2 regions of the Sphingomonas aestuarii genome follow, and region 2 is predicted to be linked to the other one. Evidence: predicted binding sites of a transcription regulator. Region 2 holds the regulator's gene; the other holds the start of a gene.

Region 1 (5,017 bases), 160 kb from region 2:
TCGGCGAAACCGTCAAGCTGGAGGTCAAGCATGGCCGCGGGCTGGGGTCGGTTCGCGCCGATCCGGGGCAGCTCGAACAGGTGATCGTCAATCTGTCGGTCAATGCGCGCGATGCGATGCTGACCAAGAACCCCAGCGGCGGCGGCACGCTGACGATCGAAACCTGTTCGCTGGCAGCGACCACGGTGCGCGACATGGCCGACGACGTGCTGCCGCTGGGCGATTACACCGCGCTGATCGTGACCGACACCGGCACCGGCATTCCGCCCGACGCGCTGCCCAAGATTTTCGAGCCCTTCTATACCACCAAGGAAGTCGGAAAGGGCACCGGGTTGGGGCTTTCCACCGTCTATGGCATCGTCAAACAGTCGGGCGGATACATCTTTGCCGAAAACGTGAACGGGGGCGGCGCGCGCTTCACCATCTATTTCCCCGTCCATTCGGCGGTCGACACCCCGGTAAAGCCCGTCCACACCGTTCGCGTGGCGACGGGTGCGGTCTGGGGCACCGGCACGATCCTGCTGGTCGAGGACGAGGATATGGTGCGTGCCGTTGCCGAACGCGCGCTGTCGCGTCAGGGGTATAGCGTAGTCACCGCCGAACATGGCGAGGCCGCACTCGAATGGCTGGAGCAGGGGACGCGGCCCGACCTGCTCATTTCGGACGTGGTCATGCCGATCATGGACGGCCCGACGATGGTCGCGCAGGTAAGGAAACGCTATCCCGACCTGCCGGTCCTGTTCATGTCGGGCTATGCCGAGGAGCAGTTGCGCCGCTCGATCGACCTCGACAATGTCGAATTTCTGCCGAAACCCTTTTCGGTCCAGCAACTTGCCGAAGCCGCGCGAGACGTTCTGAACGCGAAATGAGGCTTGGCGAAGGTTCCGCTTCGTGCCAAATACCGCCGCGCATGAGTAACCAGCAGAATATCCTCATCGTTGAGGACGAACCCCTGATCGCGATGATGCTCGAAGATTTCATCGACATCCTCGGCCACAAGGTTGCCGGCTCCGCCGACAGCGTCGATGGCGCATTGTCAGTGATCGAGGCCGGCGGCATCGATGCCGCGATCCTCGACGTCAATCTGCGCGGCGGCGAGCAGAGCTTCCCGATCGCCGACAAGCTGGCCGAGGCAGGTGTGCCGTTCGTGTTCGCGACCGGCGGATCGGGCGACACCATCGCCGCCGATCACCGCGACCGCCCGACGCTCGCCAAGCCGTTCACGATGGACGCGGTCGAAAAGGCGCTCGGGTCGCTTTAGGCTCCCGAAGAGGAAAAGAGCGGGCGTAAAGTTCCCCTCTTGTTCCGCAAGAACAAATCATATACACCGCCAATCACGTTGAACGCGTGATCGTCTTCCTCTACGCATCCGGAGACACAAAATGGCGGCATCCCTAAAGGTAATCGACGGACAAATGGCAGCGACCACCGACCGGCAAAAGGCGCTCGACGCCGCACTCGCGCAGATCGACCGCGCGTTCGGCAAGGGCTCGGCGATGAAGCTGGGTTCGAAGGAAACCATGCAGGTCGAGGCGATCTCGACCGGCTCGCTCGGGCTCGACATCGCGCTCGGGGTCGGCGGTCTGCCGCGCGGTCGCGTGATCGAAATCTACGGCCCCGAAAGCTCGGGCAAGACGACGCTGGCGCTGCACGTCATCGCCGAGGCGCAAAAGACCGGCGGCACGGCGGCGTTCGTCGATGCCGAACATGCGCTCGATCCCGTCTATGCCAAGAAACTGGGCGTCAACATCGACGAGCTGATCGTGTCGCAGCCCGATACCGGCGAACAGGCGCTGGAGATCGTCGATACGCTGGTGCGCTCGAACGCGATCGACGTGCTGGTCGTCGATTCGGTCGCCGCCCTCGTGCCCCGCGCCGAAATCGAGGGTGAAATGGGCGACAGCCATGTGGGCTTGCAGGCGCGCCTGATGTCGCAGAGCTTGCGCAAGCTGACCGGGTCGATCAGCCGCTCGCGCTGCATGGTGATCTTCATCAACCAGCTCCGCATGAAGATCGGCGTGATGTATGGCAATCCGGAAACCACGACCGGTGGGAACGCGCTCAAATTCTACGCCTCGGTTCGCCTCGACATCCGTCGCACCGGCGCGATCAAGGACCGCGACGATGTGGTCGGCAATTCGACGCGCGTGAAGGTGGTGAAGAACAAGGTCGCCCCGCCGTTCAAACAGGTCGAATTCGACATCATGTACGGCGAAGGCGTGTCGAAGATCGGCGAAATCCTCGACCTGGGCGTCAAGGCTGGCCTGGTCGAAAAGGCCGGCGCCTGGTTCTCCTATGACAGCATCCGCATCGGTCAGGGCCGCGAGAACGCCAAGACGTTCCTCAAGGAAAATACCGAGCTGTGCGACAAGCTCGAAAAGGCGATCCGCGCACGCACCGAGAAGGTCGCCGAGGAAATGATGACCGGACCGGATGCGGAGGACGACGACGCGTAAGCGCTGGTCGTCGTTCGAAGCGAAGAAGTTGGAACAGGCGGGGAGAGCGACGGCTCTTCCCGCCTTTCTTGTTTTTCGGGATAGGAAAAGCGTCGTTCACGCGAAGGCGCGAAGAGTAAGGGGAAGGGGTTTTTGCGCGGAGGCGCAGGACATGAATGAGGCGCAGAGAAAGTTGATTATGTTGCTGCGGAGCGCGGAGCGCGGAGCGGCTTCGAGAATCTTCGCTCACCAGCACAGGACTCGCATCGGGAAAGCCGTTTCACGACAGCATTCTTCTCTCTGCGCCTCTATGTGAAAACCCCTCCTGCTCCTCGTCCGCGCGCAGCACCTCCGCATGAACCACCCGCTTCGCGCCTTCGCGTCTTTGCGCGAACTATCTTCCTGCCTTTCGCCTCACCAACCCACTCGCCCGCCGCGCACGAATATGTCATCCCGGCAACAACGACGCCTTTGGGGAGCATTCGCATGACGATCACCGTCCACCATCTCGAAAATTCGCGGTCGCAGCGCGTGCTGTGGATGCTCGAGGAACTGGGGCTGCCCTATACGGTCAAGCGCTATGAGCGGAACAAGGTCACGATGCTCGCGCCGTCCGAACTTCGCCGCGTCCATCCGCTCGGCAAATCGCCGGTGATCGAGGATGACGGCGCGGTGATCGCCGAGACGGGCGCGATCGTCGAATATCTGGTCGAGCGCGGCAATGGACGCCTCGGCCCCCCGTCGCACCGCGACAATGCCCGGCGCTGGCGCTTCTGGCTGCATTATGCCGAAGGATCGCTGATGCCGCCGTTGCTGGTGAAGCTGGTGCTCGCGCGCATCCCGATTCTGGGCAAGGCGGCGCAAAAAAAGCTGCAACCGATGATCGACGTCCATCTCGACTATATCGAATCCGAATTGTCGCAGCGCCCGTGGTTCGCTGGCGACGAGATGACGGCGGCCGACATCATGATGAGCTTTCCGCTCGAGGCCGCGTGCGCGCGTGGCGGCCTCGACGAAACACGTCCCGCGACCATCGCCTGGCTGGAGAAAATCCATGCGCGCGCAGCCTATCAGGCGGCCCTCGCCAAGGGTGGGCCCTATGCCTATGCGTGAGGGGTCGAAGCGCCGGTGAGCGCGAGTCGGGGGACGTGAATGGACGGGATTGAAAAGGCGACGGAAAGGCGCGGTCTGACGCTGCAAATGCAGATGCTGATCGGCTTCGCGCTAGGGCTGATCGCAGGGCTTATCGTTCATGCCAGCGTCGCCGATGCGCCCTGGGTCGAATGGGTGACCTCCAACGTCACCGGCCCCATCGGTCAGCTGTTCCTGCGCCTGCTGTTCATGCTGGTGATCCCGCTGCTGTTCTCCGCGCTGGTCGTGGGCATCGCCGAGATGGGCGAAATCCGGTCGTTGAAGCGCGTCGGGCTTCGCACGCTGGCGCTCACCATCTTTGCCTCCACCATCGCGGTCGCGATCTCGCTGTTCTTCGTGAACATCCTGCGGCCCGGCGATGGGGTCGATCCGGCAATGGCTCAGGCGATGCTGGCCGACGCGCGCGAAGGCGCGGGTGCGATCCTGTCGCGCAGCGCCGATACGCCGAGCGGCATGGACGCGCTGCTCGCGATCGTCCCCAACAATGTGTTCGCGGCGATGTCGAACAACGACATTCTCGCCGTCATGTTCTTCGCCCTGTTCTTCGGCATCGGCATCGTCCTGACCGACCGCCCCGAGGTCGACCTGTTGAAGCGCGGGATCGAAGGCGTGTTCGAAGTGTCGATGAAGCTGATCGGCATCGTCATCAAAATGGCGCCGGTCGCGGTATTCTGTTTCATGTTCAACCTGTCGGCGCTGTTCGGCTGGGATCTGCTGATCCGGCTGTCGGCCTTTGTCGGGGTGGTGCTGGCGGCGCTGGGTGCGCAGATGTTCATCATCTTTCCGCTGATGCTCATTTTCTTTGCGAAGAAATCGCCGATCGCGTTTTTCCGCCAGACGCAGGAAGCGACCGTGATGGCGTTTTCGACCGCGTCGTCGAACGCCACATTGCCGACCGCGCTGCGCGTCGCCGACCGCGAGCTGAAGCTGCCGCCGAAGGTCGCGCGCTTTGTGCTCACCATCGGCGCGACTGCGAACCAGAACGGTACTGCGATGTTCGAAGGGGTGACGGTGCTGTTCCTGGCGCAGTTCTTCGGAATCGAATTGACGCTGGCGCAGCAGTTCACGGTGATGCTGGTCTGCATCCTGGGGGGCATCGGCACCGCTGGCGTGCCAGCCGGGTCGCTGCCGGTGGTCGCACTGATCCTGGGCATGGTGGGGGTGCCGCCGGAGGCCATCGGCCTGGTGCTGGGCGTCGACCGCTTTCTCGATATGTGCCGCACGACGCTGAACGTCAGTGGCGACCTTGTGCTGGCGACCGTCGTGTCGGCGGGCGAGCCCGAATATCGCACGGCAGAGGCGGTTGCGGTCGAAGGACCGCCGCCGCGGGCATGATCGCAAGACGGACCCTGATCGGTGCGGGGCTCGGCGCGGGCGTCGCGCTGCCGTTGCTGGCCAAGTCGGTAGCGGCGGTGGCGCAGGACGTGCCG
Region 2 (5,017 bases):
CGCGACGGTGCGCACCACCGACCGCACCGGCGTCGAAATGGAAGCGCTGACCGCCGTCACCACCGCGCTGCTGACGGTATACGACATGACCAAGGCCATCGACCGCGGCATGACAATCGAGGGCGTGCGTTTGCTTACGAAAAGCGGCGGCAAGTCGGGCGATTGGGTGGCGGAGCCGCAATGACTGCTAACGACCCCTAAGCAGACCCTAGCTCAACCTTCTGATCGGCCATTCGGGGCACGATCCATCCTAGTATCACCGGTACCAAGCTGATGATTGAGCCGCCGATGTTGAAAGTTACATGGTCCGAAAGATGCCACGTTGGCCCTATAGCAAACTGGACGATCATAAAAAGCAGCCATGCACTGGATAGATTCGCATCGCGAAGGCGATGATACGTCATTATCGTCAGGGCAATCGAAGCAGAGACCGCGACGAGAAAAATAAGCCACGCGGGAATGCCGATTTTCACCGACAATAACGCTACGCAAGTGATTGCCTCAAGCACTGCCGAACCAACCCGGTAGCGCGACCTCTCTCCGTAGCGTGTCATATTAATCGGCATCAATGACAGCCTAAGATATGATCCGTCCGCTTACCACCCAAAAGCGGACGGGGTGCTAATCCGGGCCGATGATGCTACCCGGCATCATCATGCCGACCTCAGCCATCATATCGCCTATCTTTCCGCCGCCTGCTTCGAAATCGCCCTGCTGGATAGCGCCGACCTTTAACCGGTGTTTTCCGACTGGAGGCACCCGTCCATGAGCGCTCCCACCCTCCTCCCCGTTCGCGAGGCGCAGGATCGCCTGCTCGCGCTCGCGCCCTCGATCGCCACCGAGCATGTCACGCTGAACGCGGCCGCCAATCGCTGGGCGGCGATCGATGTGATGGCGCTTCGCACCCAGCCTGCTGCCGATCTGTCGGCGATGGATGGCTATGCGGTTCGCTTCGACGACCTGCCTGGACCGCTCGCGGTGATCGGCGAAAGCGCCGCCGGGCGGCCCTTCGCAGGAAAAGTCGATGCCGGGCAGGCCGTCCGAATCTTCACCGGCGCAGCCCTGCCCGAGGGAGCCGACACCGTGCTGATCCAGGAGGACGCGCGCCGCGACGCCGACACGATCACGCTGACCGGCGACGGCCCCGCCGCGCGCGGCGCGCATGTCCGCGAGCGCGGGCGCGACTTCCGCCAGGACGAACGGCTGATCCATGCCGGCGATCACCTCACCCCGTCGCGGATCGCACTCGCCGCGATGGCGGGTCACGGCACCGTTCCCGTCCACCGCCCGATCCGCGTCGCGATCGCCGCGACCGGCGACGAACTCGTGCCGCCGGGCGTGCCGCTGGCCGACGGGCAGCTTCCCGAAAGCAACACCGCGCTGCTCGTCGCGATGCTTGCCAATTTGCCCGCAGAGGCGATCCAGATGGGCATCCTCCCCGACGATCGCGCGATCCTGTCCTCCACCTTCGCTCAGGTCGATGCCGACATCCTGGTCACCACCGGCGGCGCATCGGTCGGCGACCACGACCTCGTCCGCCCCGCGCTTGAGGACATCGGCGCAAAGCCCGATTTCTGGCGGGTAGCGATGCGCCCCGGCAAGCCGATGATGGCCGCGCGCGTGCGCGAAACCGTGGTGCTGGGCCTCCCCGGCAATCCGGTGTCCGCCTTCGTCACCGCAACGCTGTTCCTCGCGCCGCTCGTCCGCCACATGTCGGGGGCCGCCGATCCCTGGCCGCGCACGGTCAAGGCGACGCTGGCCGACGCGATCGGCCCGACGGGCACGCGCGCCGACCATCTGCGCGCGCATCTGAAGGACGGGGTGGCGACACCGCTCGACCAGCAGGATTCGTCGATGCTACGCGCGCTTTCGCATGCCAATTGCCTGATCGTGCGTCAGGCGAACGCGCCGGGGGCCGAAACGGGCGAAACCGTGGAAGTCATACGCATCGCTTGACTTGGGCGCACGCGTTGCCCATAAGTTCCGCGTCTGTTCCGACGGAGGGCTTTGGGCATGCTGACCCGCAAGCAACACGAACTCATCTGCTTCATTTCCGACCGATTGAACGAAACCGGCGTGTCTCCCTCGTTCGAGGAGATGAAGGAGGCGCTCGACCTCAAATCGAAATCGGGCGTTCACCGCCTGATTTCCGCGCTTGAGGAACGCAAGTTCCTGCGCCGCCTGCCCAACCGCGCCCGCGCGCTGGAAGTGCTGCGCATGCCCGAGCGTGCCGAGGCCAAGAAATCGCCCAAGGAACGCACCGCCGTCGCCCGCAGCGTGCCGACGCCCGCCAACGACGTGATCGAGGTGCCTTTGCACGGCCGCATCGCCGCCGGCGTCCCGATCGAGGCGCTGGAGGGCTCGCAGATGCTCCCCGTCCCCGCCGCGCTGCTCGGCTCTGGCGATCATTATGCGCTCGAAGTCGCAGGCGATTCGATGGTCGAGGCCGGGATTCTCGACGGCGACTATGCGCTCATTCGCAAGGCCGAGACCGCGCGCGACGGCGACATCATCGTCGCCCTGATCGACGAGAATGAAGCGACCCTCAAATATTTCCGCCGCGAAGGCGCGATGGTCCGCCTCGACCCCGCCAACCGCAGCTATGACCCCCAACGCTACCGCCCCGATCAGGTGCGTGTTCAGGGCAAGCTGGCGGGGTTGCTGCGGCGCTATTGACGGCCGCATCACCGCGGAAGAGATCGCAAATAACAACCTTCGATAAAGGCGAAGCTGGCTCGCTTTATCCCGCTTCGTCATTGCGAGCGTAGCGAAGCAATCCAGTGACGCGCGTGCCAACACTGGATTGCTTCGCTACGCTCGCAATGACGACATCGGTGTGATGGGTGGCGCGGGTCGATGGCGTGGCGCCCGATCCGTAACCGACCCTCCATCCACCTTGCCAACTTCGGTTGCGTGCCAGAACGCGGGGGCGAGTTCGTCGTGAACGTCTTGGGAACTGCGAAATCAGGTTGAGCATATCGCGGGATACCCTAACCAATGACGGCCCGTTCCTGGGCAGCGACAGTCTGAGCGTCCGTTACTCTGAACCGCCGTTATCCGAAGTTCGATCGTCGCTTCTTGGCTGAGATTCCGCCGACCCCCCGCCGCTCCCGCCACGGCGGCGCGACCTTGGGCGGGTTCAGCCAAGGATGATCGGTCCCCCGCCGCACCGTCGTCACCCGCGGTCCGGCAAAGCTGATCGCGACCCCGCCGGTCTCGCGCAGCGTCCAGCGATCGAGTTTCAGCCAGCGGGGATTGCACGTCCTCGGCAACCGCCGTTCGCTCACCACGATGTCGGCTTCCCGACACACCCGCGCCATGTCGGCAATATCGAGGTGATAGCTGCTGCGCGTCGCCGCGATCCGCCACACCCGGTCGCCGCGCCGGTAATCTGCGATACAGATATCGGGCGAACACGCAGCCCCCGGCAAGGCCGACAGCGCTCCCAATTCCCCATCCCACCCCGCATTCTCGCCCAGCGTCGACCGCACATAATCGCCCGCCCGGTCGCGCAGCAGCGCCATGCCGCCCTCGGGCGACCGCAACGCCAGATGCCGCCCGTCGCCCGTCACAAGCAGATCGGGCTCAGGCGTCGCCAGAGTCCAGATCGCGCCGACAAGGACCGGCACCACCCCCCATTTGCGATGCGCGCCTTTCCACAACGCGATCCACAATCCGCCCGCGACCATGATCGCATAGGCCTCGGCGGGCATGCCGGGGATCAGTGCGATCGACCCTGGCGTGTTGGCGGTGGTGTGGGCGATCCAGATCAGGAAATCGAGGTTGACCCCGACCAGCCACCACAAAGGCGCGCCCAGCCCCGCCACGTCCAGCAGCAACGCCAGCGCCTCCAGCGGCATGATGACGAAGGTCGTCAGCGGGATCGCGACCAGATTGGCGATCACGCCGTAGATCCCGGCCTTGTGGAAATGATACATCGCGATCGGCGTCAGCACGATTTCCACCGCCAGGCTGGTCAGGAACAACGCCAGCAAACCGCGCCCGATCTTGCGCACCCAGTCTTCGTCGCGCCGCATCACCAGCGCGCGCATTCGGGGATGTTCGTTGAGCGCAATGATCGCGGTGACGGCCGCAAAGCTCATCTGGAAACTGGGGCCGAGCAGGCTTTCGGGCCACATCAGCAGCACGACGAACGCACCCGTCGCGACCAGCCTCAGCGTCAGCGCCTCGCGCCCGATGACGAGCGCGGTCAGCACCAGCAACGCGGCGATGCAGGACCGCACGGTCGGCACTTCCGCCCCCGTCAGCCAGGTATAGCCGACCGCCGCCACAGCCCCCGCGCCCGCCGCCAGCACCGGCAACCGAAATCGCAAGGCCAGCCCCGGAAACAGCGCCAGCAGGCGCAGCGTCACCACCATCGCCGCGCCGACCACCGCCGTCACATGCAGCCCGCTGATCGACAACAGATGCGCGAGGCCGGAACGCCGCATCGCCTCGGCATCCTCCTCGCTGATCGCGCCGCGGTCGCCGGTCGCCAGCGTCGCCGCGATCGCGCCTGCCGATCCGCCAACCCGTTCGCGCACATGCGCCGACAGACGCGCTCGCATCGTGCCCCCGTGCTGGTCGGCGGGGCTCAGCACCTCGATCTCTCCAAATGCGCGACCGGTTGCGCCCAGCCCGTCGAACCAGGCCACCCGCTCGAAATCATAGGCGCCGGGGACGGCAGGCGGCGCGGGCGCCATCAACCGCGCGCTCAGCCGCAGCACCGCGCCGCTGGCGATGCCGTCGACCATCGCCCCCTCGGCCACATTGACGCGCACCGTCGGCGGCAGATCGGGCGCATCGATCGGCGCGATCCGCAACCGGACCATCGCCCTCGCGGGCAACGCCTCCACCCGTTCGACCGTGCCGGTGAAATTCGCCACCACCGGGCGCGCCAGCACCGGTTCCGCGACCCGTTCGGCGCGAAACCAGATCAGCGCGCACCCGAACGCCAGCGCCAGTGCGCCGACGCCCAGCGCCCGCATCGCGCGCCCGCCGCGCGGCAGCATCAGCG

Evidence for each region. Region 2 encodes LexA, which represses DNA repair genes until DNA is damaged. Its sites were predicted from a motif close to GTTCCNCNCTTGTTCT; they were not measured.
Region 1: a site for LexA is predicted at 1,292-1,307, ahead of recA (recombinase RecA). Genes of this name have one in related genera too.

Annotation. Positions count from the first base shown of each region.
Region 1 covers NZ_JBTKVV010000001.1:408,857-413,873, reverse strand. Annotated here, with positions in the region: gene ACX0GZ_RS02165 (hybrid sensor histidine kinase/response regulator) at 1-869, shown strand, start outside; gene ACX0GZ_RS02160 (response regulator) at 911-1,261, shown strand; gene recA (recombinase RecA) at 1,383-2,456, shown strand; gene ACX0GZ_RS02150 (glutathione S-transferase family protein) at 2,922-3,548, shown strand; gene ACX0GZ_RS02145 (dicarboxylate/amino acid:cation symporter) at 3,588-4,922, shown strand; gene ACX0GZ_RS02140 (M24 family metallopeptidase) at 4,919-5,017, shown strand, end outside.
Region 2 covers NZ_JBTKVV010000001.1:250,000-255,016, forward strand. Annotated here, with positions in the region: gene moaC (cyclic pyranopterin monophosphate synthase MoaC) at 1-184, shown strand, start outside; gene ACX0GZ_RS01285 (molybdopterin molybdotransferase MoeA) at 766-1,956, shown strand; gene lexA (transcriptional repressor LexA) at 2,014-2,676, shown strand; gene ACX0GZ_RS01295 (ComEC/Rec2 family competence protein) at 3,054-5,017, opposite strand, start outside.